Regions from separate parts of the Neorhizobium sp. NPDC001467 genome, predicted to be linked through region 3. Evidence: predicted binding sites of a transcription regulator. Region 3 holds the regulator's gene; each other region holds the start of a gene.
The links. Region 3 encodes LexA, which represses DNA repair genes until DNA is damaged. Its sites were predicted from a motif close to TGTTCNNNNTGTGTTCNG; they were not measured.
Positions count from the first base shown of each region.

Region 1: a site for LexA is predicted at 6,001-6,018, ahead of ACQKKX_RS19910 (glycosyl transferase). Genes of this name have one in related genera too.
Region 2: a site for LexA is predicted at 1,507-1,524, ahead of ACQKKX_RS16030 (metallopeptidase family protein). Genes of this name have one in related genera too.
Region 4: a site for LexA is predicted at 2,955-2,972, ahead of ACQKKX_RS10735 (helicase-related protein). Genes of this name have one in related genera too.

Region 1 covers NZ_JBNNPS010000014.1:68,767-76,627, forward strand. The annotation lists gene ACQKKX_RS19885 (DUF2007 domain-containing protein) at 1-169, opposite strand, end outside; gene ACQKKX_RS19890 (polyprenyl synthetase family protein) at 272-1,288, shown strand; partial or broken gene ACQKKX_RS19895 (tetratricopeptide repeat protein) at 1,434-3,215, shown strand; gene ACQKKX_RS19900 (4-(cytidine 5'-diphospho)-2-C-methyl-D-erythritol kinase) at 3,678-4,604, shown strand; gene moaB (molybdenum cofactor biosynthesis protein B) at 4,642-5,196, shown strand; gene ACQKKX_RS19910 (glycosyl transferase) at 5,433-5,945, opposite strand; gene ACQKKX_RS19915 (PA0069 family radical SAM protein) at 6,078-7,235, shown strand; gene ACQKKX_RS19920 (ribonuclease HII) at 7,386-7,861, shown strand, end outside.
Region 2 covers NZ_JBNNPS010000008.1:90,652-98,512, reverse strand. The annotation lists gene ACQKKX_RS16040 (Y-family DNA polymerase) at 1-581, opposite strand, end outside; gene ACQKKX_RS16035 (hypothetical protein) at 532-1,485, opposite strand; gene ACQKKX_RS16030 (metallopeptidase family protein) at 1,656-2,096, shown strand; gene ACQKKX_RS16025 (DUF1737 domain-containing protein) at 2,110-2,316, opposite strand; gene ACQKKX_RS16020 (HpcH/HpaI aldolase/citrate lyase family protein) at 2,313-3,209, opposite strand; gene ACQKKX_RS16015 (hypothetical protein) at 3,336-3,566, shown strand; gene leuD (3-isopropylmalate dehydratase small subunit) at 3,673-4,278, shown strand; gene leuB (3-isopropylmalate dehydrogenase) at 4,440-5,546, shown strand; gene ACQKKX_RS16000 (phosphatase PAP2 family protein) at 5,675-6,439, shown strand; gene ACQKKX_RS15995 (aspartate-semialdehyde dehydrogenase) at 6,838-7,861, shown strand, end outside.
Region 3 covers NZ_JBNNPS010000003.1:207,210-215,070, reverse strand. The annotation lists gene pdhA (pyruvate dehydrogenase (acetyl-transferring) E1 component subunit alpha) at 1-952, opposite strand, end outside; gene ACQKKX_RS09510 (FtsB family cell division protein) at 1,138-1,455, opposite strand; gene eno (phosphopyruvate hydratase) at 1,636-2,910, opposite strand; gene kdsA (3-deoxy-8-phosphooctulonate synthase) at 3,051-3,899, opposite strand; gene lexA (transcriptional repressor LexA) at 4,138-4,857, shown strand; gene ACQKKX_RS09490 (ComEC/Rec2 family competence protein) at 4,838-7,639, opposite strand.
Region 4 covers NZ_JBNNPS010000004.1:84,554-92,414, reverse strand. The annotation lists gene ACQKKX_RS10735 (helicase-related protein) at 1-2,743, opposite strand, end outside; gene ACQKKX_RS10730 (helix-turn-helix transcriptional regulator) at 3,205-3,912, shown strand; gene pyc (pyruvate carboxylase) at 4,014-7,472, shown strand; gene ACQKKX_RS10720 (DMT family transporter) at 7,505-7,861, opposite strand, start outside.

The DNA of each region.
Region 1 (7,861 bases), on a different contig from region 3:
TGTCGGCGTCTTCCTGCGCCACCAGCAGGCGTTTCGGCAAGAGACCGAGCGAGCCTTCCAGCACGCTCATCGACTGATCGGCGATCATGCAGGCGATATCGGCGTCCTTCATCAGGCTTTCCGCAAAGGACAGAAGCACGACATCGTTGGTGCGGATCAGTTCTTTCATCACATTTCCCTCAAAATCGCGCATACGGGCGCTTTTGCCCCTTGCCCGGTCAGCCGCCCCTTTCTATGGTCCCCGGCAAAATTTGAACAGGAGTACGCATTCTTGGGCGTCGTCATTCCGCTCGAAGAGAGCAAGAACAAACAGGCTTCGGTCAAGCCCCTCGTCGATCTGACCAAGGGCGACATGGAGCGTGTCAACCAGTTGATCCTGTCTAAAGCCGGCTCCGACGTCCAGATGATTCCGGAAGTGGCCAACCACCTCATCTCGTCGGGCGGCAAGCGCCTGCGGCCCATGCTCACCCTCGCCTCCGCCGCCATGTTCGGTTACGAGGGCGAAGGTCACATCAAGCTCGCGACCTCCGTCGAATTCATGCATACGGCGACCCTTCTGCATGACGACGTGGTCGACGAAAGCGACCTGCGCCGCGGCAAGTCCACCGCCCGCACCATCTGGGGCAACCAGGCGAGCGTTCTGGTCGGCGATTTCCTGCTCGGCCAGGCCTTCAAGATGATGGTCGAGGTCGGCTCCATGGACGCGCTCGACGTACTCGCCACCGCCGCCGCCGTGATCGCCGAAGGCGAGGTGCTGCAGCTGTCCGTCGCCAAGAACATGGAAACCACCGAGGACGATTATCTCTCGGTCATCCGCGCCAAGACGGCGGCACTGTTTGCGGCGGCCGCCGAAGTGGGCCCGATCATCGCCGCCACCGACAAGGCGTCCCGCAGCGCGCTGCGCTCCTATGGCATGAATCTCGGTCTCGCCTTCCAGCTGGTCGACGATGCGCTCGATTACGGCGGCAACGCCGCCGAACTCGGCAAGAATGTCGGCGACGATTTCCGCGAGGGCAAGATCACGCTTCCGGTCATTCTCTCCTATCGCCGCGGCACGACCGAGGAGCGCGCCTTCTGGCGCCAGGCGATCGAAAACGGCGAGAGCACCGAGGAAAATCTCGAAAAGGCCTTTGCCCTGATCGGCAAATACAACGGTCTGAAGGACACGATTGCGCGAGCGAAGCACTATGGCACGATCGCCCGTGACGCGCTCGCGCCCTTGCCGCAATCCGCTTACAAATCAGCGCTTCTGGAGGTCATCGACTTCTGCATCGAGCGCGTGAACTGAGGCCGGCCGGCCCGTTTCGAGACGAGCGCAGGGCCCGCGACATTCTTGCGGACCTGCTTCAAAAAAGCCATTCTATCGTGAATCATCGGAAAAGGCACCTTCGGCGGCCCTCTGTCGCCCTGCGCTTTTCATGAAAGGCACCTTTATGCGGCAGCAATTCGCCCTTCGTCTGCTTTCCGGCGCGGCCTTTGCCGCAGCCCTTGTGCTGGGTGGCCAGGCCCTGGCCGCCGCCGATGCGGAAAAGCCGGCGACGGAAGAGGCACAAAGTTTCGATGCGGGCAAGGTGAACACCTTTTCCGGCGCCTTCCTTGCCGCGCGCACGGCCGATGTCGATCACGATTATGCCAATGCCATCACGCTCTACCGCAAGGCGCTGGCGCTGGAACCTGCCAATACGGAAATCCGCGAGCGGCTGATGCTGTCGCTGCTGATGAGCGGCGATTTCGACGGCGCGCTGCCGATCGCCCAGGACCTCAAGGCCGACGAGGCAGTGGAGCGGATCACCACCATCGTTCGCGGGCTGGATGCCATCCGTGGCAAGAAATACGCCGAGGCCGAGAAGCTGCTGACCTACAAGGGCGCCAACGATCTCGACCGCATCACCCATACGCTTCTGGCGGCCTGGGCACGGGTCGGCGCGGGCAAGGGCAAGGAAGCCCTGTCGCTGGTGCGCGGCATGAAGGGCCCGGCCTGGTTCAAGGTGTTTACCGATTACCATACGGGCGCCATGGCGCTGGTCTCCGGCGACATCAACACCGCCCGCTCGAGCCTGACGGCGGCGATCACCAATGATGACGGCGTGGCGACGACGCCCGACACGTTCATGCGTTCGGTCATGGCGCTGGCGCGGCTGGAAGCGGCACAGGGCAACCGCCAAAAGGCGCTCGACGCCATTGCCGTGGGTGACCGGCTGATCAGCAATTATGCGCCGCTGAAGGCACTGCGCCAGAGCATCGAAGCCGGCGAAAAGCCCGCCCAGCAGGTGACGACCGCAACCGAAGGGGCAGCCGCCGTGCTGTTTTCCGTCGGCGGCGCGCTGAACCGCCAGGGCGCGGAGGAAATGGTTTCGCTCTATCTGCACATGTCGCATGCGCTGGACCCGAAGAGCGCCGACACGCTGATCCTGCTCGGCGGCATTGCCGAGAAGCTGGAACAGCCGCAGCAGGCGATCGCGCTTTATGAAAAGGTGCCGGCCGATTCGCCGATGCGCCGCATTTCCGAGCTGCAGCTTGGCCTGACGCTTGCCCAGACCGGCGACGTGGACAAGGCGCGCGAGCACCTGAAAAACCTGATCGCCTCCGACCCGGCCGACCTGCGCAGCTATCTCGCCTATGGCAGCGTGCTGTCCGACGCCAAGGACTACCAGGCGATGGCTGAAAATTACGACAAGGCGGTCGAGGTGATCGGGCCGATTACGCGCCCGGCCGACTGGACGATCTTCTTCCAGCAGGGCATTGCCTATGAGCGCCTGAAACAGTGGGACAAGGCGGAGCCTGCCTTCCGCAAGTCGCTGGAACTCAATCCGGAACAGCCGCAGGTGCTGAATTATCTCGGCTATTCCTTCGTCGACATGAACCGTAATCTCGACGAGGGCATGGCGATGATCAAGAAGGCCGTGGATGCACGGCCAGATGACGGCTACATCGTCGATTCGCTCGGCTGGGCGCATTACCGGCTCGGCCAGTTCGACGAGGCAGTAACGGAGCTGGAGCGCGCCGTGCAGCTGCGCGCCGGCGATGCCGCCATCAACGACCATCTGGGCGATGCCTATTGGCGCGTGGGCCGCAAGCTGGAAGCGGGTTACCAGTGGAAGCGCGCGCTGAGCATGGAGCCGGAAGAGGCTGAAATTCCGAAGATCAAGGAAAAGATCGAAAACGGCCTGCCGCCGGCAGAGCCGGTAAAGCGCGCCGAAACGACCGTGACGCCGACGGAAACCGACAACATGGAAACCGCTCAGGCGACGCCTGTTGCCCCGGCCGCTTCGGCAAACCCGACACCGGCTGCACCCGCGCCCGAAACACCCGCGCCCCAGTCAGCCGCACCCGAGACACCGGCAACGACCGAAGCGCCCGCATCCACGCAGACGCCCGGCACCGACGCGCCTGGCGCCCCTGACGCTGCAACCCCGGCCGAGCCCGCCACCGCGACCCAAAACGCGCCCAAGGCCACCAATTACACGGTCAATGCCGGCGATACGCTGTGGAAGATCGCCAATGACGCGCTGGGCGATGGCGACCGCGTGATGGACCTGATCCGCGCCAATCCTTCGCTGCGCCGCAATCCGAACCGGATCTTTCCGGGCCAGGTTCTCGACCTGCCCGTTGCAGCGCCGGGCGGTGGCGCTGGCACTGGCACTGGCAACTGACCCGGCAGGCGACGCATGACCGCAATGCTTCAGGCGTCGCCCGTTCCGCCGGGATCCGGATCGCAGGACCTGCCGGGCGCGACGATCGTCAAGGTGGCGCGCGCCAAGATCAATCTTGCCCTGCATGTGACCGGTCGGCGTGACGATGGCTACCATCTGCTCGACAGCGTGGTCACCTTCTGCGAGGCCGGCGACCGGCTGGAGATCGCTGCTGCGGAAGAGGACCGGTTTTCGGTCTCCGGGCGTTTTGCGCAAGCGCTGGGCGCTGATGCCGACAATCTGGTGCTGAAGGCCCGCGACGGCCTGCGCGCGCGGCTTCTGGCCGCTGGCGCCCCCGGCGTCGGTCCGGTGGCCATTCATCTTGAAAAAAATCTTCCGGTCGCATCCGGTATCGGTGGGGGCTCGGCGGATGCCGCGGCCGCGCTTGCCGGCTTGATGCCCCTGTGGGGCGCGCAACCAGCGTCCGTCGAAACCGAGGCGCTGGCCCTGTCGCTCGGCGCCGATGTGCCGATGTGCCTGGCCGGAACGCCGCTTTGCGCGCGCGGCATCGGCGAGGACATGGTGCCGCTGCCGCACCTGCCGGCCATGGCGCTGGTGCTGGGCAATCCCCTGATCGGCGTTGCGACGCCGGCGATCTTCAGGGCGCTGCAAAAGCGTGACAATCCGCCTGTCGGCCCGCTGCCCGCCTCCGACCGGCTTGCCGACTGGATCGATTGTCTGGCCGGCCTGCGCAACGATCTCGAGCCGGCAGCGACCGCGCTTGTGCCACAGATTGCGCGGCTGCGGCACATGCTGACCGATCATGGCGCGCTTCTATCGCGCATGTCGGGTTCCGGGGCCACCTGTTTCGGCATTTTCGAAACGTTGGAAGCGGCGCGGGCGGCGGCCGACGCGCTCGCCGCCGCACAGCCGGACTGGTATTTCTGCGCCACACGCACCATCTCAGCCTGACCTTTCGACGCCACCATTCCCGAAGGAGACATGCCGCATGAACCGGATCGACGAAAGCCGCCCCTTCATTCCCGTCGGCATTGCGGTTCTCACCGTCTCCGACACGCGCACGCTGAGCGACGACCGGTCCGGCGATACGCTTGTCGCCCGCATCGAGGAGGCCGGCCATGCGCTCAAAGCCCGCGCCATCGTGCCCGACGACAGGCAGGCGATCGCTTCCCAGGTGAAGGCGTGGACGCAGGACGAGGCCATCGACGTCGTCATCACCACCGGCGGCACCGGCTTTACCGGCCGCGACGTGACCCCGGAAGCGATCGAGCCGCTGTTCGAAAAGCGCATGGACGGGTTTTCCGCTGTCTTCCACCGGATTTCCTACGACAAGATCGGCACATCGACGATCCAGTCGCGCGCCACTGCCGGCGTTGCCGATGCCACCTATATCTTCGTGCTGCCCGGCTCTCCCGGCGCCTGCAAGGATGCCTGGGACGGGATCCTGAAACCGCAGCTGGACTATCGCCACATGCCCTGCAATTTCATCGAAATCCTGCCGCGCCTGGACGAGCATCTGAAGCGCGGCGCGGGCAAGGCCTGAGCGCGCCGACGGGATGGACGGGTGGTAGAGTCAGCCGTCTGCCCTTCAAGATCGGTAGGAAGTAAATCCAAGCGGAACAGACGGGCAGATACGCGACGGGTCCGCGCAAGCATGCTCGCCGCCTCTCGCCGAGCCGCGCTCCCCCCACCCTCTTTGCGCCGGTTTCCTTTGTGCCGACGGTGTTTCTCGGCCCACCAAGGGTGTCAGACAGGGGGCGCAGCCGGCGGTCACCACCGCTATCCCCGCGTTGCCCAGGCCGGAACCATTTCGCTGACCAAAAGGACGGTTTTTTGCCGCTGTACGAGCTGCGCCAGCCGCATGCCGCGTTGGGCAACCGCCATCGCCTTTGTCTTCGGCATCACGAACCCGTATTCCAGCGGCGGCACGCGGCGGCTGAGACGCTTGAGGAAGGACGGCAGATGATGGCGCGACGGCGAGAATTTCGCCACCTGCCGGTCCATCGCCAGATGTTCGCCAAGCTCGTCGATCCAGCCCGGCTGCGGCCGCGCCCCCGGCTCCAATAGCAGCAGCCATTCGCCGCGCACCGAGCCCAGGATATCGACGATATCCCACTCCTGATGAAAACGGCAGCCGGCCGCATCCGCCACCCGCGCGGAGGCATCCCGCGAGCCGTGATCGAGCACCACGACATCGCTGATCAACCCTTCCACGGCGCCCGAAACGAGCACAGACAGGGTCTGCGCCAGTTGCATTTCCTGATCGCGGCATTCCATCAGCACGGTAAGCATGGATGACAGTTAGCGCATCGCGGCCGGAAAGACCACTCGCGCGATCTCGCATTTTTGTTCTTGCAATGTTCTCATTTTACGGTTACCAATCTGGACATTGCGGTGGCCTATTGCCGACTGCGGGAGATTCCGATGAACGAGCTGTCTAACTTGAGGCAGGGTGCGCTTGCACCTGGCCACACGGCGGATATTGCCAATGCCCTGGTGAACGCTTCCGGTCTGAGGATCGAGATCGACCGCCGGCGTGGGCGGGGTGCGGGCATCAATCCGAGCGGCCGTTTCGAGGAACAGCGCCGCGAGAGTTTCGACGACGGCTGGCAGTCGCTGGAGGAACTGGAGCCCTTTCGCACGGAGGTGCAGGTTGAAAAGCCGCGCACCGCGATTACCCGCAACGACAGTCCCGATATCGGCTTCGACCGTTCGATCAATCCCTATCGCGGCTGCGAGCATGGCTGCATCTACTGTTTTGCCCGCCCCACCCACAGCTATATGGGCCTGTCGCCGGGACTGGATTTCGAGGCCAAACTGTTTGCCAAGCCGGATGCGCCGCGGCTGCTCGAGCGTGAGCTCAGCCGCCCGGACTACAAGGTCCGGCCGATTGCGATCGGCACCAATACCGATCCCTACCAGCCGATCGAGAAGGAATGGCGCATCATGCGGCAGATCCTCGAAGTGCTGCAGAAGGCGGGACATCCGGTGATGATCGTCACCAAGGGATCGCTGATCACCCGCGACATCGACATTCTCTCGGAGATGGCGGCAAGGGGTCTCGCCAAGGTCGGCATTTCGGTGACGACGCTCGACCGCAAGCTGGCGCGCGCGATGGAGCCGCGGGCGGCCACGCCGTCTCGCCGGCTGGAGGTGATCAGAACGCTGACCGAGGCCGGCGTTCCGACGGGCGTGTTGATGTCGCCGGTCATTCCCGCACTCAACGACCACGAGATCGAACGGGTGCTGGAGGCGGGCCATGCGGCCGGCGCGCGCGAGGCGAGCTACGTTCTGCTGCGCCTGCCGCTGGAGGTAAGCCCGCTGTTTCGCGACTGGCTTTTGCAGCATTACCCGGACCGCTACCGCCACGTGATGAACCTCGTGCGCTCGATGCGCGGCGGCAAGGATTACGACGCCGATTTCACCAAGCGGATGAAGGGCGCCGGTCCCTATGCCTGGCAGATCGGTCGCCGGTTCGAGATGGCGACCAAGCGGCTGGGACTTGCCCGTCGCGGCCTGTCGCTGCGCGACGACCTGTTCGTTCGCCCCGATGGAGGGGGCGTGCAGCTGTCGCTGCTGTAGGCGCCAGCAGAGAAGATGAGAATTTCGACAGGACCTGCCGCCGCGGTCCTGTCGGAGCGCCCCGGACCCGCCTTCCCCTTGGCGAGGTAACGTTGCCGCCGTTTTGCCGGGGCTTGCAGGAGATCGGGTCGGCGTGCGATTTTCGCCGCCATGAAAAGAAGCACGCCGCCCGATTCTCCCAAACTGTTCGAAGACCTGCCGCTGAAGCCCGATTTCAGCCTGGAGGATGCTGCGCGCCTTTCCGGCCTATGGCCGATTGCCGGAACCGACGAGGCCGGCCGCGGTCCGCTGGCGGGACCCGTCGTGGCGGCTGCCGTCATTCTCGATCCGGACCATATTCCGGACGGGCTGAACGATTCCAAGAAGCTGACGCTGAAACAGCGCGAAACCCTGTTCGACCAGATCATCGCGACGGCGGAAGTCTCGATCGCCTCGTCGAGCCCGCGCCTGATCGACGAGCGCAACATTCTGCGCGCCAGTCTCAATGCGATGTGCCGGGCGGTTGCGGGCCTGTGCACCCGCCCTGCTCTCGTGCTTGCCGACGGCCGCGACGTGCCGCCGGGCATGACCTGCCAGGGCCGCGCCGTTATCAAGGGCGACGCCCGCTCCGTCTCGATCGCCGCCGC
Region 2 (7,861 bases), on a different contig from region 3:
GGCGTCCGCATGAGATCGCCCACCCGCTTCAGACCGAGTTTTTGTAAGGCTGCGACGGTATTGGCGTCTATTCTCAAAGCCGCCACCGGCAAGGGAGACAGAGCCGCCTCACGGACATCGTTGCTCACGATGCCATCACTGCCATACCGACAAACCGCCCAGGACAGGCCAGGCGAAGAGGAAATGGCGCCCCGCACCTCGAATCCCATCTGGCTCAGGCGTTTGAGAACATCCTCAAGAAGAGAGGCCTCGCCGCCCATCAGGTGGGCGCAACCGGTAATGTCGAGAAAGAGACCATTCTTTCCTTCCAGCGCCACAAGCGGTGTATAGCGATCGCACCAGTCGGCAATGCCTTCGAGAAGCCGCTGATCGGCAGCCTGGTCTTCATCGATAACGAAGACATCGGGGCAGATGGCCCGCGCCTCGGCCAAGCCCTGCCCCGATCGAAGCCCGAGGCGCAGCGCTTCATCGTCACAGGCAACCAGCCGCAAGGCATGATCAACATGCGCAACGCAGACAACAGGTCCGGCTTCAGGACGCCCTGTGGAACGCCAGCCGTGCCCCCATTTCCTGCGCAGCACCCGGTCGATCGACAAACGCGGGAAGGCGAGTGCCAGAATGCGCTGGCAGCCGGCGTGAAGAGACAGGTTTTGCTGATGCGCGGGCATTCGAGAGGCGGCGGTCATGGGAATTCCATTCCAGAAAGAGGGAAAGAAGAACCGGGTTTCGGCTCCTTTCCAGAGTAAGGTGAAAGACGGAATGTCCAATGCTGCCGCCAAGCAGGGTTCCGTCACCGAGATACCGGTTTGCCGCCGGTGCGGTTTCGACCCGAAAGCGGAAGGCGGCACTGCTCGCTTCCTCCTCTCCGGCCTGGCGCAGGACGATAAGAGGTCGCCCTGCTGTCTTTGCCCGAAGGCTCAACCTTCGGCTTTCGGTCAGTCCGAAATGCTTCTGATTGCCGCTGATCTCCAAAATCGTTACCGCGAAAGCGCCGCTTGCCGCCGCAGCTTCGGCCAACCACAAGGCATCCGCCAGCGTGCGCGGCTGGGCATGTAAAAAGGTTTGCGGCGCGATCCCGAAATCCACAAGTCCCAGCGCATAGGGCATTCCCGCTTCCAGAACCGCGAGACGGTCGGCAATCCACAGAATCGGCAAACCGGATTCCGTCCGCCCGCCGGTCGACTGGGGATTGATCTGGCTTTGCACAAGCGTTGCGATGGCAAGCGCAAAGCCACTGGCCGCGCCCGCATCCTTCATGGCGCCGCTGCGGATTTCCGCCATGCCATCGAGCGGCAGGCCGCCATCGAGCGCATGATCAAGACTGTCGATACCAAAGCAAAGACGTTCCCGCCCTTTCATCGCACCGGCAATTTCTTCAGCCCTGTTATCCACGGTGCCGAAGGCACGGATATCTTTGCCTTCCATGCGGGCAATGGTCTCACGCAGGGCAAAAATTGCCTCCTGCGTCATAGCTTGATCAGCCATGACGTCAGCTCCATTCGGATATGTTCACTTTATGTTCTTATGGATTCCAGAGCCGGCCGGAGGAGTCAACAGGGATGTGAAACGATTCAGCGTATGTTTGGACGAACCCTTGAATCCGCACTCGAAAAATTCCTGCAAAACGCATATATGCATGGCCATAAGGAGTACCCATGGCCCGTATCGACCGCACAGACGACTGGCGTGATCGCCATGCCCCCAATATCAGCGCTTTTGAATCGCTCGCGATAGAAGCTTACGGGCTCCTGCCCGAGGAATTCAGGGCGCTGACCCAGAATTTGACGATCGAAATCGAGGATTTTCCAGACGACGACGTGTTCGAGGACATGGCGCTGGAGACCCCTTTCGATCTGCTAGGCCTGTTCGAAGGTCGCGGCATCTCGGAACGTTTCACGGTGGAAACCGGTGAACTCCCCAACCGGATCAGGCTCTATCGCCGTCCGATCCTGGACTATTGGGCTGAAAACGAGGAAACGCTGGGTGACATCATCACCCATGTCCTGATCCACGAAATCGGACATCATTTCGGTCTCAGCGACGACGATATGGAACGTATCGAAGCCAGTGCCGATGCAGCCGTCGCCGGACGCTGAGACCAAACGACGCTTACTGTTCGCCGAGCTTCATGTCCGGATGGTAGTCCTTGCCTTCTACCGTCTTGGTGACAGGCTGGGCGCATTGCATTTCGCCCGTCTTGGCATTGAACGCATAGGCCGGCGAGCCTGCCAGCTCCCACCCCTTGTTCAGGGCCAGGGTTACACGGTGACAAAAGGCAGCATCATCGGGTCCGGTGAGCAGACGGTAAAGTTTCATGCGGGTTTTCCTCGTTTTTCGATAAGGCTTATCTGTGCGACCAGCTTTTCCGCCTGTTCGAGATGCAGGCGTTCGACCATGTGGCCATCCATGGTAACGACATTGAGATCCCTGGCTTCCGGCCTCGAGAAAGCGGCAATGACTGCCTTTGCCTCCTCTATCGCTTCCGGCGATGGTCCGAAAACGTGGTTGGCAATCTCGACCTGATCCGGGTGGATCAGCATCTTGCCGTCAAAGCCCATATCGCGGCCCTGCACGCATTCCTCTTCCAGGGCCTGACGATCGCGGAAATCGTTAAAGACGCTGTCGATGACCCCCAGTCCATGGGCACGGGCGGCCAGAACCACCTGCATCATCCAGGGCACAAGATAGGCACGGCCCGGCCGGGCCGGCACGCCGGTATCCTTGCGAAGATCGTTCAACCCTATGACGAAACAATCGAGCCTGCCATCGGCGCTTTTTCCAGATTTGGCGATCTCTATTGAATTGGTGATGCCGCATGCGGTTTCCATCATCGCCCAGATGCGCGTCTGCAAAGAAGCGCCATCGAGCTGCGCCTCGAGCCGCTTGATACAGGAAGCATCATTCACCTTGGGCAAGGCGACGACATCGGGAGCAAGCGCGTGCACAAGTTCGAGATCGTCCGCGACGAAATCGGAATCGAGTGCGTTTATCCGAATGACGGTTTCGCGCCCGCTTAGTGGAGTGTGCTTGAAGAAACGGCGAAGGTTATCGCGGGCCTCCGCCTTTTTTTCCACCGCGACCGAATCTTCGAGATCGAAAATCACCACATCACAATCAAGCGCATGGGTCTTTTCCAGAGCACGTTGATTGATAGCGGGAACACTGAGAACGGATCGGCGCAACCGGGGAATTTCAAGCGGATGGGACATGACGCTTTGTGCCAAGCTTTGACGCTGCGCGCAATATCGTGATGGCGCTTAAGCCCTGACGGGGCAGGCGCCCCTTGCAAGCAGGGTGCGCAAGTCACACATTGCCTTTTATCGAAAGGGACCATCATGCAAAACATTCGCGCCTTTTTTCTTGCGTTGTCAGCCGTTGCCGTGATCGCGCTTGTCACGGTTCTGACCGCATCTGTGACAATCGCCTTTGCAGGCATGCTGATGATCTTCACTGCTCTGCGCCTGCTTTCGGCGCGCCTGAAACCCGTGCCCGTGCGTACCGGAAACGGGAAGACGAAAGAGCTGCGCATCTGGAACGACGGTCGCGGAACGATCATCGACCTGTAATATCGGTCGCCGGCCACCGTACCGGTTAAAGACGATCAGACCTTCAAATTGGTGCGGTTTTGCTCTATTGGCGTAAGCTCTGCGCACAAGACCACGAAGGCTTGCCATGGAAAAGTTCACCACCCTGACCGGCGTTGCCGCGCCGCTGCCGGTCGTCAATATCGACACCGACATGATTATTCCGAAGGATTACCTGAAGACGATCAAACGGACTGGTCTTGGCAGGGGACTTTTTGCGGAAGCGCGTTATAATGAGGACGGCAGCCCGAACCCGGATTTCGTGCTTAATAAGCCGGCTTACCAGAATGCCAGCATCATCGTGGCTGGCGACAATTTCGGCTGCGGCTCCTCGCGTGAACACGCGCCATGGGCGCTGCTCGATTTCGGCATCCGCTGCGTGATCTCGACATCCTTTGCCGACATTTTCTACAACAATTGTTTCAAGAACGGCATTCTGCCAATCGTCGTTTCCAAAGACAATCTCGACAAGCTGATGGACGATGCCTCCCGCGGCGCAAATGCGGTCCTGTCGATCGACCTGGAAGCGCAGACGATTTCCGGCCCGGATGGCGGCACCATCACCTTCGACATCGATCCGGCGCGCAAGCATATCATGCTTGAGGGACTGGATGACATCGGTACGACCCTGAAGAACGACGCCAGCATCGGCAGTTTCGAAAACCGCATGCAGTCTGAACGTCCGTGGCTTTGATGAAGGCGTGGCGTCCTGTCGTAGCGGCAATCTGCGCCGGCTCCGCCTGTCACCAAATCTGACAAAAACCTTATCCGGCTCGCCCTGGCAGGCTTGGGCCGGACCCCAGACCTCGCAGATCGCGAGGTCGAAGGATGAGCCTGCGAGTGCGAGGAAACATCATGTCCAATACCATCTTCCTTCTTCCAGGCGACGGCATCGGCCCCGAGGCCATGAGCGAGGTTCGAAAGATCATCGCCCACATGAATGACACGATGGGCACCGGCTTCGTTCTCGACGAGGGCCTTGTTGGCGGCTGCGCCTACGACGCGCATGGCGTCGCCATTTCGGAACAGGACATGGCCAAGGCCATGGCAGCGGATGCGGTGCTGTTCGGCGCCGTCGGCGGTCCGAAATGGGATAGCGTCCCTTACGATGTCCGCCCGGAAGCCGGGCTTTTGCGATTGCGCAAGGACATGCAACTGTTTGCCAACCTGCGCCCTGCCATCTGCTACCCGGCACTGGCTTCGGCCTCCTCGCTGAAGGCGGAACTGGTCGAGGGTCTCGATATCCTCATCGTTCGCGAACTGACCGGTGGCGTGTATTTTGGCGAACCGAAAGAAATCATCGATCTGGGCAACGGCCAGAAGCGCGGCATTGATACGCAGATTTACGACACCTTCGAGATCGAACGCATCGCTGGCGTTGCTTTCGAACTTGCCCGCACGCGGAACAATGCCGTTTGCTCCATGGAAAAGCGCAATGTCATGAAATCCGGCGTCTTGTGGAACCAGGTCGTGACCGAGGTTCACCAACGCGCCTATTCGGATGTCAGGCTCGAGCATATGCTGGCCGATGCCGGTGGCATGCAGCTGGTGCGCGCGCCCAAACAATTCGATGTCATCGTCACCGACAACCTGTTCGGCGACATGCTGTCCGACGTCGCGGCCATGCTGACCGGGTCGCTCGGCATGTTGCCGTCGGCCTCGCTCGGCGCACCCGATGCCGCGACCGGCAAGCGCAAGGCCCTTTACGAACCGGTCCACGGTTCGGCCCCGGATATTGCGGGCAAGGGCATCGCCAACCCGATCGCCATGATTGCTTCGTTTGCGATGTGCCTGCGCTATTCGTTCAACCTGGTGGTCGAGGCAGATCGTCTGGAACGGGCAATTGCGGCAGTCCTCGACCGCGGCATCCGCACCGGTGACATTATGGGAGAAGGCTGCCGACAGGTCGGCACCTCCGAAATGGGCGACGCAATCCTCTCGGAATTCGCGGCAGACGCGTAAGCACTATCGCCCACCTGACGAAAATGTGTCAGGCTTTCTCCGGTTCGTCGATGCGCCCGGTTGGCTTTTGTCTGCCGGCGTCCCATATCCTGTTGCCACGCCCTAACGGCAAGGATGAACAGGCAAGCATGACGTCGACTTTTTCCAAATTGCGACAGCGTCGACAACGCCACGGCAAAGACCATATCTCTCCGCGCTGGTGGCCTTACGCTCTGGTTGCCATCAACCTGATCCTGATCGCCTTTTTCATTCTCGATGCGCCGATGGGCGCCTATGCCACGCATACGCCCAATCTGCTTTATCCGATCGGTGAGAAGGTGACGGACTTTGCCCGATCCGGCTGGATCCTCGTGGTTGCCGGCCTTCTTTTTCTCGGTGCATTTGCATATTTGCGTCGCCCCATGCCGCATCGTAGACGGTTTCAGGTCATCTACACGACCCATTTAGCCGCGTATGTTTTCATCGCGGTTGCCGTCTCAAGCCTGATCACCAACATCCTGAAGGTCGTCCTTGGCCGCGCTCGACCCACGCAATACGAAGAATGGGGGACGCTTGGCTTTTCGCCGTTTCGGGGCGATTTTCATTTCGAAAGCTTCCCTTCCGGCCATTCCACGGTCGCGGGCGCTTTGATGGCAGCGCTCGCGCTGCTGGCCCCACGCTACCGGGTATTCTTCCTGATCGCCGGCCTGTGGCTTGGCATGGCGCGCGTCATCATCGGCGTGCATTATCCCAGTGATGTCGTTGCAGGACTGGCCTTTGGTGCCTGGGCTGCGTTTGTCACCGCCATCGCCTTTTCGCGCTACGGGCTACTGTTTCGCTTCACGCCGGGACGCCTGCCGCGACCGCGTCGCCCCTTCCGGTTGCGAACCCGGCCTCTGTCGGAAACGGTGTAGCCCCTTACTGATGGTGGTCAACGACTGCAGGATGGGCGGGCAGGCGGGCGGTGTCGCTACGAATTGCCGACCGTCAAAGGCGGTCCAAGGCCGCCAACGTCCCGGAGCGCACGGCGTTCGCGCATGCCACGCTTGACTCTGTCTCAAAATCTTTTAAGGAATTTCCGCGAAAAGGAAGCACCATGGCCCATCCGCGGTTCGACATCGCTGCCTATGATCTGCCGGCACGGGCTGCCGAAGACGGCTTCTTTATTTCCAAAACCATGGCCAAAACCACGACGAAAACCGTCTGACGTCTCTGGCCCACCGCTCTCTCCCCGGTTTGGCCGGGGATCAGGATCCGGCGCTAAGTTCCGGTCCCCCTCACTGCCGAGGAGAGAAGAGAAAGAGAGCATATCATGGGTTTCAAGATCGCAGTCGCAGGCGCTACCGGCAATGTTGGCCGGGAAATGCTGAACATTCTTTCCGAGCGCGGATTTCCGGCTGACGAAGTTGTCGCTCTGGCTTCAGCCCGCAGCCAGGGCACGGAAGTGTCCTATGGGGACAAGACGCTGAAGGTTTCGAACCTCGAACACTATGATTTTTCCGATACCGATATCTGCCTGATGTCGGCTGGCGGCGACATTTCGAAAAAGTGGTCGCCTAAGATCGGCGCCCAGGGCTGCGTCGTCATCGACAACTCGTCCGCATGGCGCTACGACGCCGAAGTGCCGCTTATCGTCCCGGAAGTCAACGCCGATGCCGTCACGGGCTTTACCCGCAAGAACATCATCGCCAATCCCAATTGCTCGACCGCTCAACTTGTTGTGGCCCTGAAGCCGCTGCATGACGCCGCAAAGATCAAGCGTGTCGTCGTCTCGACCTACCAGTCGGTTTCGGGCGCCGGCAAGGAAGGCATGGACGAGCTCTTTACCCAGACGCGTGCCGTTTTCGTCGCCGATCCGGTTGAAGCCAAGAAGTTCACCAAGCGTATAGCCTTCAACGTCATCCCGCATATCGATGTATTCATGGAAGACGGTTACACCAAGGAAGAGTGGAAGGTTCTGGCCGAGACCAAGAAAATGCTCGATCCGAAGATCAAGGTCACCTGCACGGCCGTTCGCGTTCCGGTCTTCATCGGTCATTCGGAATCGGTCAATATCGAGTTCGAGAACGAGATCACCGCCGACCAGGCGCGCGATATTTTGCGTGAAGCACCAGGATGCCTCGTCATCGACAAGCATGAGAACGGCGGCTACATCACGCCGCTCGAATCGGCTGGCGAAGACGCGACCTATATTTCGCGTATCCGCGAAGATGCGACAGTCGAAAATGGCCTCAACATCTGGGTCGTTTCCGACAATCTGCGCAAGGGCGCCGCTCTCAACGCCATCCAGATCGCCGAACTTCTTGTCAATCGCGGCTTGATCAAGCCGCGCAAGC
Region 3 (7,861 bases):
TCAATTCGTCCTCGCTCGCCCAGCCGTTTTCCAGCACGCGCAGGCGAACCTGTTCGATCGGGTCCTGCTCGGAGCGCATCTTCTGCACTTCTTCCTTGGTGCGATACTTGGCCGGGTCGGACATCGAATGGCCACGGTAACGGTAGGTCAGCATTTCGAGAATGATCGGACCCTTGCCGGAGCGGCAATGGGCAAGCGCTTCTTCACCGGCGGCCTTTACGGCGCGAACGTCCATGCCATCCACCTGGATGCCCGGAATGCCGAAGCCGGAACCGCGCAGCGAATAGTTCGACTGCGCCGTTGCGCGCGCGGTCGAAGTGCCCATGGCGTAGCGATTGTTCTCGACGATATATATGATCGGCAGCTTCCACAGCGCCGCCATGTTGAAGCTCTCGTAGACCTGCCCCTGGTTGGCAGCGCCATCACCGAAATAGGCGACCGAGACCGAGTCATTGCCGCGATAGGCATTGGCGAAGGCAAGACCGGTGCCAAGCGACACCTGGGCGCCGACGATGCCGTGGCCGCCATAGAAATGCTTCTCCTTCGAGAACATGTGCATCGAGCCGCCCTTGCCACGCGAATAACCGCCCTGACGGCCGGTCAACTCAGCCATGACGCCACGGGCGGTCATGCCGCAGGCCAGCATGTGGCCGTGGTCACGATAGGCGGTGATCACTTGATCACCCTCCTTCTGCGCCATCTGCATGCCGACGACGACAGCCTCCTGGCCGATATAGAGGTGGCAGAAACCGCCGATGAAGCCCATGCCGTAAAGCTGGCCGGCCTTTTCCTCGAAGCGGCGGATAAGCAGCATTTCACGGTAGGCGTGAAGCTCGTCGTCCTTGCCGAAGTCCGGCATGTTGCGGCCGGTGAATTCCTTGGAAACGGATTTGTTTGCAGACTTTGCCGCGGATCTGCGGCCGGACGTGGACGCGGTTTTAGCAGGCGCCATCGATCCCTCCCTATGTACTGCGCTTATCGAATGAGGGCTCGCCTAAGCCAGTAGGCGCGCCCCCGTGTCGAGGCGTAACATAGGGGCAAAAGCGCGCCCCAGCAATGCCATATTTGCATGGCTCACATGATTGATAACGCGCTGTAAATACACACTATTTTCGACTTAACTAGAATTCGGTTAAGTCAAGGATTGCCGTGAAAAATGACAATCTCGTCCGCCCGCGAAACGTTAAGCTGGTAACGCGCCGTCTCATCGAGCATGTCGCGCTCCATCGACCCGTCGCTGAGCAGCGCCACCTGACGCTCCAGCGCCTGGCGCTTCTGCGTCAGCTTGGCAAGGTCGTCAGCGCGCAGGACGCGCTGGCGCTCGAATTCTTCCGTGGCAATCAGCCCGAGATCGCCGTGGACCGAATGATAGCCGAAATAGGAGAGAAAAGCGACCGTGATGGCCGGAAGGACAAACCGGCCCAGTTTTCTTGGCTTATGCTGCTTCGTCCACATGCTCGTCTCGACATCCCGTCACGCAATAATCAGACAGACATTCGCAGAACTTGCTTAAGCAATCGTTGACCATGTCTCGCCGGCTTCGCGCTGCGAAAAAGCCCGCGACCTGAGGCGCGGGCTCCGACGGCTGGATGCAGGGACGGTTGGTTGCGGGTGGGCCTCGCGACCCTGGCAATATCAGCCCTTCAGGATGGAGCGGCCGGCATAGATTGCCTGCGGGCCAAGCATTTCCTCGATGCGGATCAGCTGGTTGTACTTCGCCAGACGATCCGAGCGCGACAACGAGCCGGTCTTGATCTGTCCGCAATTGGTGGCGACGGCGAGATCGGCAATGGTCGAATCTTCGGTCTCGCCCGAACGGTGCGACATGACGGCGGTGTAACGCGCCTTATGTGCCGTCTCGACGGCGTCGAGCGTTTCGGTCAGCGAACCGATCTGATTGACCTTGACGAGGATCGAGTTTGCGGTGCCCATCTTGATGCCGTCGCGCAGACGGGCCGAGTTGGTGACGAACAGATCGTCTCCGACCAGTTGCACCTTGTCGCCGATCTTGTCGGTCAGGTACTTCCAGCCAGCCCAATCGTCTTCGGCCATGCCGTCCTCGATCGAGATGATCGGGTAGCGACCGGCGAGTTCCGCCAGGTAATCGGCCATGGCTTCCGGCTCGAGCGTGCGGCCCTCGCCTTCCATCTCGTACTTGCCGTTCTTGAAGAATTCGGTCGAGGCGCAATCCAGGGCAAGGAACACGTCCTCACCCGGCTTGTAGCCGGCCTTTTCGACAGACTTCATGATGAAATCGAGCGCTTCCGGCGCGCTCTTGAGGCCCGGCGCAAAGCCGCCTTCGTCGCCAACATTGGTATTGTGACCCTGAGCGCCGAGTTCCTTCTTCAGGACATGGAAGATTTCCGAGCCGATGCGCACGGCATCCGCCAGCGTTTCCGCACCAACCGGCAGGACCATGAATTCCTGGAAATCGATGGGGTTGTCGGCATGGGCGCCGCCATTGATGATGTTCATCATCGGGACCGGCAGGACGTGGGCGGCTGCACCGCCAATATAGCGGTAAAGCGGCAGGCCGGACGATTCGGCGGCAGCCTTGGCGACGGCAAGCGAGACGCCCAGAATGGCGTTGGCGCCAAGGCGTGACTTGTTCGGCGTGCCGTCGAGCGCGATCATGGTCTTGTCGACATGGATCTGGCTTTCGGCGTCGAAACCGCCAATGGCGTCAAAAATTTCAGTATTGACGGCCTCCACGGCCTTCAGCACGCCCTTGCCGCCGTAACGGCTGCCGCCATCGCGGAGCTCGACGGCTTCGTGCGCGCCGGTAGAAGCGCCCGAGGGGACGGCGGCACGGCCCATCGTACCGTCTTCGAGATAGACGTCGACCTCAACGGTCGCGTTGCCGCGGCTGTCGAGGATTTCGCGGGCAATGATATCGGTAATGGCGGTCAATGGTCTCTCCTCAGGTTGACGTCATGCGGTCACTGAAAATGGCTCACATTCAATGACAGGGCAATTACAGGTCGGCTCTTTTACAGCCCGGATGTGTCGGCTTTGGATGGGGGCAAGGGGTCACATACCGCCCCCGCGCCTTATGCAGCCTTGGCAATGGCATCGAGCGCCAGCAGCTTCTCAAGCAGCTTCGGCATATCCTTCAGATGCACCATATTGGGCCCATCCGACGGTGCATTATCCGGATCCTCATGGGTTTCGATGAAGACGCCGGCAACACCGACCGCCACTGCGGCGCGCGCCAGCGTTTCGACGAATTCGCGCTGCCCCCCGCTCGAACCGCCCTGCCCACCCGGCTGCTGCACGGAATGGGTTGCATCGAACACGACGGGCGAGCCGAGCGACGCCATGATCGGCAGCGAGCGCATGTCGGACACCAGCGTATTGTAACCGAACGAGGCGCCGCGCTCGCACAAAAGGACGTTGCCATTGCCGCTTTCCGTGAACTTGGCCTGTACGTTCTTCATGTCCCACGGTGCCAGGAACTGGCCCTTTTTGACATTGATGGCGCGGCCGGTCTTTGCGGCAGCGACCAGAAGATCGGTCTGACGCGACAGGAAGGCTGGGATCTGCAGAATATCGACCGTCCGGGCAACGACCTCGCATTGCTCTTCGGTGTGAATGTCGGTCAGCACCGGAAACCCGAATTCCGCCTTGAGATCGGCAAAGATTTCCATCGCACTTTCCAGCCCGATGCCACGCTTGCCGGCAATCGAGGTGCGGTTGGCCTTGTCGAACGAGGATTTGTAAACGAGGCCGATGCCGAGCTTTTCGCACAGTTCCGACAGCGTGCCAGCGATCATGAAAGCATGATCCCGGCTTTCCATCTGACAGGGGCCGGCAATGAGCGAGAGCTTCTTGCTATTGGAAAACAGGACCTGCTTGGCCCCCTCGCCGACGGTTACTTCGGCCTTGGCGCTGACAGCCATGTTCACTCCTCAAAAGCACGTCAAATATCCAAGCATGGGATCACGGCTGATGTCGTGGTCGCCTTGTTCGTAACCGCGTCATTAGCAGCAAGCATCGCGCATGTCACGGCAAGATAGATCATCCCGCCCTTTGCGCAGAAAGCTACGGCTTTGCCGCTCCCAATTTTATGCTCTTGCGGAACACACATGGAACATATAGTGTCTGTTCTGGATTTGTTTCCGATTCAAGGACCCGGCCATGCTCACCCGCAAACAGCAGGAACTGCTTCTGTTTATTCACGAACGGATGAAGGAGTCCGGCGTTCCTCCGTCTTTCGACGAAATGAAGGATGCACTGGACCTGGCGTCCAAATCGGGCATTCATCGATTGATCACGGCGCTGGAGGAACGCGGCTTCATCCGGCGTCTGCCGAACCGCGCCCGTGCGCTGGAAGTCATCAAGCTGCCGGAGGCCTATAATAGCGCGCCGCAGCCGCGCAAGCCTTTCGCACCAAGCGTCATCGAAGGCAGTCTCGGCAAGGTGGCACCGGTAAAGCCGGCCACGTCACCGCCGGCCGTCAACGATCGGATGTCGGCAACCACCGTGCCGGTGATGGGGCGCATCGCAGCCGGTGTGCCGATCTCGGCAATCCAGAACACGACGCATGAAATCGCCGTGCCGCCGGAAATGCTCGGTAACGGCGAGCATTATGCTCTGGAAGTGCGCGGCGATTCGATGATCGAGGCCGGCATTCTGGATGGCGACACCGTCATCATCCGCAACGGCAATACCGCAACGCCGGGCGATATCGTCGTGGCGCTGGTCGATGATGAAGAGGCGACGCTCAAGCGGTTCCGCCGCAAGGGCGCATCGATTGCACTCGAAGCTGCCAATCCCGCCTATGAGACGCGTATTTTCCCGCAGGAACGGGTCAAGGTGCAGGGAAAGCTGGTCGGCCTCATTCGCCGCTATCATTGAAATCGGTTGCGCCGACGAGGGACCGCAGCGGTTCCTGCAGGCCCGCGTCATACAGGTTGCGTCGCCAGTCATAATGGCGGTGCCTGTCCCATGATCGGGCCGCACCGGCTTTGGCCGCAGCCACGGACCATCCGCGCGGATCGGCGGATCGGTTGAAACGAATTTCGAGCGCGCCTGTGCGTCTCAGCGCCTCACCATTGATCATCATTGCGCCGGATCGGCAGCGTGGGTAACGGGCACGCGCAGCGATGACGACCTGCGCCACATCGCAGGCCGCTCCGGCAAATCGCGCATCCTCCACTACGGCAATTGTCGGACCATTGGGCGGATGCGCTACGCACCATGAGCGCCCGGCGCAGGTAAAGGCGTTTGCTCCGGTAGCGAGTGCCTTTTGCATCGACTGCCGAGCACGGGTGATTTCTTCCGGTGTCAGTGGCGGCCGACGCGTGGCTGGCGCTTTCGGCGTCGCGCTTACCCCGAACTGATCCTTGACCTCTCCGGTCGCCGTTGGCGTAACTTCCGCCTTGGCCCCCGCGCTGGGCTTTGGCGCCATCACGGACTTGGTGCCGACAATGGGCTTTGACGCGATGTCTGCCTCGGCTCCTGTGCCGACCACGTCCACCGTCACAGGAGCGCCCTCCGTTCCGGTCGCTTCGCGGTTCCCGGCTTCTCCGTCTGTCAAGGTCACGCTAAGTCCCGGTTCGTTCCCTCCTGTCAACATTGCAGTGGATGCAACGGAGACGGCGTTTGTCGTTTTCGTACCGGGCGTCGCCTCCTGTGCGGGCGCCTTTCGCACATCGGTCGGTCGCTGCGGCCTGGGTTCAAAGGCTCGGGATTGTATGGCCACGGCCTTCGAGGCGCCTGGTTCCGAGACATCAAGCAATGTCGGGGGCGTGGCCTGCGGCAAGGAAAGAGCATGTTTCCATTGCGCATAAATGAAGTTCGGTGGGCGCGTGCGGCTAGCTGCCACTTCGCCCGCATTTAGAATGGCGACAAGGCTGGCATCCTCGGAAACAAGGAGGTCGGGCGCCGGCTCCCGCCTGGCCTGCCACGACAGCAACAATGCGGCGGCAACCACCGGAAGCCCGATGACGGACAGGCGGGTGCGCGGCAGGGTGAGCACCAGGAAACCGAGCGTTGCGACCGGAAGGAAGGCCGCGGGTTGGCGGCCGACGGAGACATCGCCACCCCAGCCGGCGACCGTCTTGGCAATGATGATGACACCGTCGAGCCCCGTTCCCATCACCTGCAGGAACGGCCCATCCAGCCCGACCGGCATCAACAGCATTGCGATAAGGCCGAATGGCATGACCACGAAGGAGACGAACGGCATGGCCGCCAGATTGGCGGCCAGCCCATAAGTGGCGACGCGGTGGAAATGGTCGATCGAGAAGATCGCGGTCGACAGGGCGCCGATCAGCGAGGTCACAAAGACGCCGGCAAACAGGCTGCCGACCGCAAATACCGGTTTCAACGCCGCCGGGCGCCAGGGCGGGTCGTCGTCATCGGCGCGCCCTCGGCTCCAGGCGGAATAGCCGGCGACCAGCGCAACGGTTGCCGCAAACGACATCTGGAAGCTGGGGCCCAGGATCTCGGAGGGCGACAGTGCGAGAACGATGAGAGCCGAAAGCGCCACATTGCGCATGCTGATCGCAGGCCTGTCGAAAAAGACGGCGATCAGCATGATTGCCATCATGATATAGGCGCGCTCGGCCGACACGCCGAAGCCGGAGATGAGATAATAGCCGGTCGCCATCACAAGCGCGGCTGCCGCTGCCAGTTTCTTGACGGGGAACGCCTGCGCAAACGCCGGCATGAGGCCGAACAGACTGCGCAGGCCAACGAAGAAGATACCGGCCGCCAGCGCCATGTTCAGACCCGAGATCGCAACGATATGGGCAAGACCCGACAGGCGCAGCGCCTCGGTGGTCTCAGCCGAAATGGCACGCCGCTCGTCGGTGACGATGGCCGCCGCAAAGGCGCCGGCATCTCCCGGCACGGTCTGTCGGATGCGGTCTGCAATCGTGCTGCGCCAAGTGAATACCGTCCGCTCCAGCATTTGCGCCCATGTGGGTTCGACCTTCCCGCCAACAAGCGCCGGGGCACCGTAAAAGAACCCGATCGCCCCGACGCCATCGAAATAGCCGGCGAATGCAAAATCGGCGAGACCGGGCAAAGCGGGCCCCGATGGCGGCGACAGTCGCGCGCGTCCGCTGATGCGGTCGCCGATCCGGAAAACCGGCTCGGGCAGCCGCGACAATACTACCACCCGTTCGGGCTGGCGCCTTAGCGTCGGCGTGGTTGTGGCTTCCACCGCAAGCACGTAACGCCAGCGCCCGTTGACGCTTGCCTCGCGCATTTCCACCACGCCGGTCACCACAGTCGTCACGGGTTGATCCAGAACCACCGTTGCGCGACGCCAATCCTCGAAGGCCGCCAGCGACATGCCGGAAAGCACAAGTGCCGCGGCAGGAGCAACATAGCGCAGCAGCGACGTCTGGCTGCGTAGAGCAAGGCTGATGACGAGACTGCAACAGAAGGCGCCGATGACGATCGCCAACGGCGGCTCCGTCGGCGCGGTCAACCACAGGATGGCGCCCGTGCCGATCAAGACCGGAAGGAGCAGGAAGATGCGCCCATGCGCCTGTTCCTCGACCAACATGGCAAGGACAGCGATCCGCGTGCGCGTACACAATGCCAGAAGGTTCGAAGTCAGCGTGCGCGACGAACGCACGCCACGAGGCGTGTCGAGGGGAGCGTGGATCGAGGCGATGTCTACCACCCGGATAAACACCCGCGCAGGCGCCATCCTCAACCGGTTATGGCCCGCTGCAGGATGCGGCCCCATCCTTGCCCATTGCATTGTGATCGACGCCGGGCCGCCTGCAGACCCGGCCGGGGGCTGAGCTCGAGAATCTTCCAAGCTCGCCGGTTCGGGCGCCGGCCGTGCGACAGGCGCAGGCTGCATCGCATCTTCTGCCATCCCTGCCTCCCCCTCGCGCTC
Region 4 (7,861 bases), on a different contig from region 3:
CCGCTGCAGCCTGAGGTTCCGCGGCAGGCGTTTCGGCCGTTGGCGTGGTATCGGCGGGCGCTTCCGTGCCGGCAACCGAAGCGACGTCGGCGGAAGCCTCCGGCGACGGCTCAGTGGCTTCGGCACCGGCCTCCACCTGCGCCGTATCCGCCTGCGTTTCGACGGGAGCGGCTTCAGGCGAAACGGCGGCGTTTTCCTCCGCGGCGACGGCCTCGGCTTCCGGTTCGGATGCCGTGGCAACGGATGCCCCAGCGTCGGCGGTCTTGCTGTCTTCGCCTGCGAGGAAGGCTGCAGCCTCCTCGGCCTTCACGGCGTCGGCGCGGTAACCGAGACCCTTGAGAATTTCTTCCATATCGTCGGCGGTGGCGCCGAGGATGGAAAGCATTGCCGTCGTGGTGGTGAAGCGGCGGCCGTCATATGCGCCTTCCGGACGCGGCTGCCCGGGCTTCCACTGCAGAAGCGGACGAATGAGATCGGCGAGGCGTTCAAGGATGTCGATGCGCACGGCGCGCTTGCCGAGGAAACGGAAACCGGCCAGACGATAGAACATCCGCTCATAGGAGGCGTCGGCTACGACCGAGGTGCGCCCTGCCGCGAGTGCCGGAATGAGTTCTCCGTAACCCGGCTTGTCGAGACCATCGTTCTTGAGCGCCCAGAGCAGCGTGATGAGTTCAGCCGGAGCCGGCTTCAGCAGCGCCGGCATGAAAATGTGATAGGCGCCGAAACGCACGCCATAACGGCGCATCGACGCACGGCCTTCCTGATCCAGCGACTTGACGTCGTCGGCAACGTCACGACGGAAGAGCACGCCGAGATTTTCGACGATCTGGAAGGCCAACCCCTTGGCGATACCCTGCAGGTCCTCCGCCCGCGACAGGTCGTCGAGCGGCTTCAGCACCGTTGCGATGTGATGATTGACGAAGCGCTCGATACGCGCGGCCGCATGGTCGCGGGCGCCGCCGGTCAGTTGCTCGTCGGACAGAAGAATGACGCGCGGACGCATGACGTGGTCGCTTTCCGCAAGGCGCGCCACCGGATCGCCAAGCCAGCGGACGAAACCGTCGGACCCGAGCGCGAGGTCGCCATTGCCGCTGGCGTAAAGACGCGCGGCGCGGGCTTCGAATTCCAACGCCAATGCTTTTTGCGCAGCAGCCTGAACAGCCTTGGCATCCGGCCCATCCGTCCCGGAGACGGCTGTGAACCGGAAACCGGCGAGTTGTCCGACGTGATGTCCCTCGACGAAAACGTCGCCATTTACACTAATTTCTGCTTCCAGCATCGCATTCTCTCTCAGGCGCTTCATGAGCACAGATGTCCTGCGATCAACAAAGCGTTTCGTCAACCTTTCATGTAGCGCGTCGGACAACCTATCTTCGATTTCCCGTGTCTTTTCTTGCCAGTGTGTCGGATGCGCCAACCAACCCGGACGATTTGAAACATAGGTCCAGGTCCTGATTTGGGCGATTCGCGCCGAAAGCGTGTCGATCTCGCCTTCGGTTCGGTCCGCCCTCTTCACCTGCTCGGCCATGAAATCTTCATTGACCGCGCCATGGCGCACAAGATCGGAAAAAAGCGTCGAAATGAGGTCAGCATGCTGCGCCGGCGCGATGCGCCGGTAATCGGGAAGCGCACAGGCGTCCCACAGCGTTTCGACGCGCTGGGGCGTCGTCGCCAGGTCCTTGATCTCGGCATATCGCGAAAGGTGATCCAGCGCCTGGCTGTCGGTTGCGGGAAGGGCGCGCGTCAGGCCCTGTACGGCGGGAGCGGCATCGAGGCTGTTGCGCAGATCGCGCAGCGAAGAGAAGTCGAGCTGCTTGGAGCGCCACTGCAGCACTTTCACGCTGTCGAACCGGTGGCTTTCGATCCGTTCCACCAGCTCCTCGTCAAAAGGCTGCACCTGGCCGGTTACGCCAAACGTGCCGTCGCGCAGGTGGCGGCCGGCGCGACCGGCAATCTGCGCCATTTCCGACGGATTGAGATTGCGGAACTGGAAACCGTCGAACTTTCGATCCTGTGCGAAGGCGACGTGATCGACATCGAGATTAAGACCCATGCCGATCGCATCCGTCGCTACCAGATATTCGACATCGCCGGACTGGTAGAGGCCGACCTGGGCGTTGCGGGTGCGCGGGGAAAGCGCGCCGAGCACGACGGCAGCACCACCGCGCTGGCGACGGATCAATTCGGCGATCGCGTAAACCTCGTCGGCAGAAAAAGCGACGATGGCGGTGCGCTGCGGCAGACGGGTGATCTTCTTCTGGCCGGAGTAAAAAAGCTGCGACAGACGCGGACGCTCGACAACGGTGATGCCGGGCAGCAGTTTTTCCAGGATCGGCCGCATGGTTGCGGCACCAAGCAGAAGCGTTTCCTCGCGGCCGCGCAGATGCAGGAGACGATCCGTGAAGATATGTCCGCGCTCAAGATCGCCCGCCAGTTGCACCTCATCGATGGCGACGAAGGCAGCCTTGGTTTCGCGCGGCATGGCCTCAACCGTGCAGACGGAGAAACGGGCCATATGCGGCGTGATCTTTTCCTCGCCGGTCACCAGTGCGACATTATGGTGCCCGACTTTTTCCACCAGCCGGCTGTAAACCTCGCGCGCCAGAAGGCGCAGCGGCAGGCCTATGACGCCCGATCCGTGCGCCACCATGCGTTCGATCGCAAAATGCGTCTTGCCGGTATTGGTTGGTCCGAGAACCGCAGTCACACCGCGGCCACTCAATATCGTGGGCTGAACGTTCAAGACAAAAGTCCGCACTAATCACAAGGTCGCCGGGCATATGATCCCCGGACGCCCGTCACACATGGCGATAGTATTAGCCAAACGCAAGCCGTTTCTCCCCGGCAGCCTCCGGCATCGCAGCCGCATGGTCTCTTCGAGGCTAACACCCTAAGCGGGAAAGCAGGACGGAACAGCATAGGAACGAAGAGGCGACGAATCGGTTACTTCTACGTATTCCTCGTTTGTTCCTCGGGCCTTAACCGCGATCGGATTTTACGGTGGACAATCAGGGTAGAAATACGATTCATGCTCTTATTAGAATGCAAGATTTCGCGCTCTATCCTTAACCATTGCTAAGAAACCGATCTGACTATGGATTGCGAGATGGTCAGCGAGGCGGAATTGTCTGAGAACAAGCGTGCGATTTTATCTGTTGCCGGGGGGCTAGAGTGACAGTTCACTCGATTTTACAATTTTTGGTCTTGGCCCAAGAGGCAAAAAACCAGACAGAACTGGCGGCGGAATTCGAGGCGGTGCTGAAGAATTACGGTTTCAGCTATTACGGCATCTGGATGAAATCCCAGACGCTCGGCTATCTCGAAAGTACCGTTCTATGGGGGCGCTGGCCGGAAGGCTGGCAGGAAACCTATGCGGCCAAGAAATTCGGTCTCGTCGATCCCACCATTCGCATGCTGGCCGTGGCACAACGCCCGTTTCGCTGGCGCGAGGCCATCAGCATGTTCAGAAGCGATCCCAACCGCAAGCGTATCCAGCGGATGATGCAGGATGCCTCGCGCTCGGGCCTCAATGACGGCTACACGTTTCCAGTCCATGGTCGCAACGGCCTTCTCGGTCATGTCAGCATCGGCGGCCAGTTCATCGATCTGTCGCCGGCCGAGATGACGATGTTCGATGCGGCCGCCAAGAAAATGTTCTGGCGCAGCCTGGAATTGACCGGAAAGGCCTCGCATTTCGAAGCGATCAAATCGGTCGAGACTACCCTGACCCGTCGAGAGACAGAGGTTCTGCATCTTCTCGCTGAAGGCATGACTTCACACGAGATCGCCAAGGCGCTGAGCATTTCGAACCACACGGTGGATTGGTATATCAACGCCATTCAGGAAAAATTCGAGGCCAGCAACCGGCAGCATGTCGTCGCCATCGCCTTTCGGCTGGGACTGGTTTCCTGAGACCGTAGAGGTCGGTTGCGTAAGAGATTGGACTTGATCCGGCAGGCTATTAGTGATCGTCTCGCGGTCGCAGCATATCGCAAGTACGATGGGAGACAGTCTTGCCGATCTCGAAAATCCTTGTTGCCAACCGATCCGAAATCGCGATCCGTGTTTTTCGTGCCGCCAACGAGCTCGGAATAAAAACGGTCGCCATCTGGGCGGAAGAGGACAAGCTTTCGTTGCACCGTTTCAAGGCGGATGAAAGCTACCAGGTCGGCCGCGGGCCGCATCTGGAAAAGGACCTTGGGCCGATCGAGAGCTATCTTTCGATCCCGGAAGTTATCCGGGTGGCAAAACTGTCCGGTGCCGATGCGATCCATCCGGGGTACGGTCTCCTGTCGGAAAGCCCGGAATTCGTCGATGCCTGCGATGCCGCCGGCATTATCTTCATCGGCCCGCGACCCGACACGATGCGCCAGCTCGGCAACAAGGTGGCGGCCCGCACTCTTGCCATCTCGGTTGGCGTGCCGGTCGTACCCGCCACCGAACCGCTGCCCGAGGATATGGCGCAGGTTGCGCAAATGGCCGAGGAAATCGGTTACCCGGTGATGCTGAAAGCCTCCTGGGGTGGCGGCGGACGCGGCATGCGTGCCATCCGTGATCCGAAGGATCTCGCAAGGGAAGTTGTCGAGGCCAAGCGGGAGGCGAAAGCCGCCTTCGGCAAGGACGAGGTCTATCTCGAAAAACTGGTGGAGCGCGCCCGCCATGTCGAAAGCCAGATTCTCGGCGACACGCATGGCAATGTCGTTCATCTGTTCGAGCGCGATTGTTCCATCCAGCGCCGAAACCAGAAAGTCGTCGAGCGCGCGCCGGCCCCTTACCTCTCCGAGGCACAAAGGCAAGAACTGGCGAACTATTCGCTGAAGATCGCCAAGGCCACGAACTATGTCGGCGCCGGCACGGTCGAATATCTGATGGATGCCGAGACCGGCAAATTCTACTTCATCGAAGTCAATCCGCGCATCCAGGTCGAGCATACCGTGACCGAAGTCGTCACCGGCATCGATATCGTCAAGGCGCAGATCCACATCCTCGAAGGCGCCGCCATCGGCACGCCGGAATCCGGCGTCCCGGCGCAGGGAAATATCCGTCTCAACGGCCATGCCCTGCAATGCCGCATCACCACCGAGGACCCGGAACAGAATTTCATCCCGGATTACGGCCGCATCACCGCCTATCGGTCTGCCGCCGGTTTTGGCATCCGTCTCGATGGCGGCACGGCCTATACCGGGGCAATCATCACCCGCTTTTACGACCCGCTTCTGGTGAAGGTGACGGCATCGGGCTCCACCCCTCAGGAAGCGATCAGCCGGATGGACCGCGCCCTGCGCGAATTCCGCATCCGCGGCGTCGCCACCAACCTGACCTTCCTCGAGGCGATCATCGGCCACGAGAAATTCCGCGATAACTCCTACACCACACGCTTCATCGATACGACCCCGGAACTGTTCGAGCAGGTAAAGCGACAGGACCGCGCAACGAAACTGTTGACCTATCTCGCCGACGTGACCGTCAACGGCCATCCGGAAACCAAGGGCCGGCCGACGCCATCCGCCAACGCCGCGAAACCGATCCTCCCCCATGTCGAAGAGGAGATCCAGAGCGGTAGCAGACAGAAGCTCGACGAACTCGGGCCGCGGAAATTTGCCGAATGGATGCGTGGACATGATCGCGTCCTGATCACCGATACGACCATGCGCGACGGGCACCAATCGCTTCTGGCCACGCGCATGCGCACCCATGACATCGCCCGCATCGCCGATGTCTATGCCCGTGCTCTGCCCAATCTGTTCTCGCTGGAATGCTGGGGCGGCGCGACCTTCGACGTCTCGATGCGGTTCCTGACCGAAGACCCATGGGAGCGCCTGTCACTGATCCGCGGCGGTGCGCCGAACCTTCTGCTGCAGATGCTGCTGCGCGGCGCCAATGGGGTCGGCTACAAGAACTATCCCGACAACGTCGTCAAATATTTTGTCCGTCAGGCAGCCAGAGGCGGCATCGATCTCTTCCGCGTGTTCGACTGCCTGAACTGGGTCGACAACATGCGCGTATCCATGGATGCCGTGCAGGAGGAAAACAAGCTCTGCGAAGCGGCGATCTGCTATACCGGCGATCTGACCAATGCAGCGCGCCCCAAATACGACCTTAAATATTACGTCGCGCTGGCGCAGGACCTCGAAAAGGCTGGCGCCCATATCATCGCCGTAAAGGACATGGCAGGCCTGCTGAAACCGGCTGCCGCCCACACCCTGTTTACGGCGCTGCGTCAGGAAACTGCACTGCCGATCCATTTCCACACCCATGATACATCCGGCATTTCGGCAGCCACCGTGCTTGCCGCCGTGGAAGCCGGTGTCGACGTGGTCGATGCGGCCATGGACGCGTTCTCGGGCAACACGTCGCAGCCCTGCCTCGGCTCGATCGTCGAAGCACTGTCCGGCACCGAGCGCGATTCAGGCCTCGATCCGGAATGGATCCGGAAAATCTCGTTCTACTGGGAAGCGGTGCGCGGCCAGTACGCCGCCTTCGAAAGCGATCTGAAGGGACCGGCTTCGGAAGTCTATCTGCATGAAATGCCGGGCGGCCAGTTCACCAATCTCAAGGAACAGGCACGTTCACTGGGACTGGAAACCAAGTGGCACAAGGTCGCCCAGACCTATGCCGACGTGAACCAGATGTTCGGCGATATCGTCAAGGTCACGCCGTCCTCCAAGGTCGTCGGCGACATGGCGCTGATGATGGTGAGCCAGGACTTGACCGTTGCCGATGTCGAAAACCCGGCCAAGGACATCGCCTTCCCGGATTCGGTCGTCGCCATGCTGAAGGGCGATCTCGGCCAGCCTCCGGGCGGATGGCCGGCAGCGATCCAGAAGAAGGCTTTGAAAGGCGACAAACCCTACACGGACGTGCCCGGCTCGCTTCTGGCGGACGCCGATCTCGATCAGGAACGCAGCGATATCGAGACGAAGCTGGAACGCAAGGTCGATGACTTCGAATTCGCCTCATACCTGATGTATCCGAAAGTCTTTACCGACTTCGCACTGGCCTCCGACACCTATGGTCCGGTTTCCGTTCTGCCGACCCCTGCGTTCTTCTACGGGATGGCGGATGGCGAGGAACTGCTGGCCGATATCGAGAAGGGCAAGACGCTTGTCATCGTCAACCAGGCCGCGAGCGCGCCCGACGCGCAAGGGATGGTGACGGTATTCTTCGAACTGAACGGCCAACCGCGTCGCATCAAGGTGCCGGATCGCAACCGCACGTCTGCCAGCGCGATCCGCCGCAAGGCCGAGGGCGGCAACGCGGCCCATCTTGGCGCGCCGATGCCGGGCGTGGTTTCGACCGTTGCCGTGTCAGCCGGCCAGACGGTGCAGGCGGGTGATGTGCTCATTTCCATTGAGGCGATGAAGATGGAAACCGCGCTGCATGCCGAAAAGGACGGGATGATTGCCGAAGTGCTGGTCAAGGCTGGCGACCAGATCGATGCCAAGGATCTGCTGATCGTCTACGCTGACTAACGGCGCAGAGGCCGGAACCGGCGGTACGGTGGTCAGCCGTCGACCGCCTCGTCTGGCTTGCCGAGCCGATATCGCCGCGCCGCCAGTCTTTCGCTGTAGACGATCACCAGCCCGGCCAGGAGAATGAGCAACGCGCCGATGGCGACATTGCTGGTCGGGAAATCGTGCCAGATGAGATAGCCGATCAGGAAAGACCAGATCAGCGACGAATATTCGAACGGTGCCAGAACCGAAACCGGCGCCCGGCGCATCGCCTCGAAGAGGGTCGCCTGCGCCCCAGCGCCGATCAGCCCGACCACCAGCAGAAGCAGTCCGGTTTCCAGTGCGACCGGGCGCCAGTTATAATAGGCCATCGCAAACGTCATCAGCACAAAGAATGTGTTGGTCAG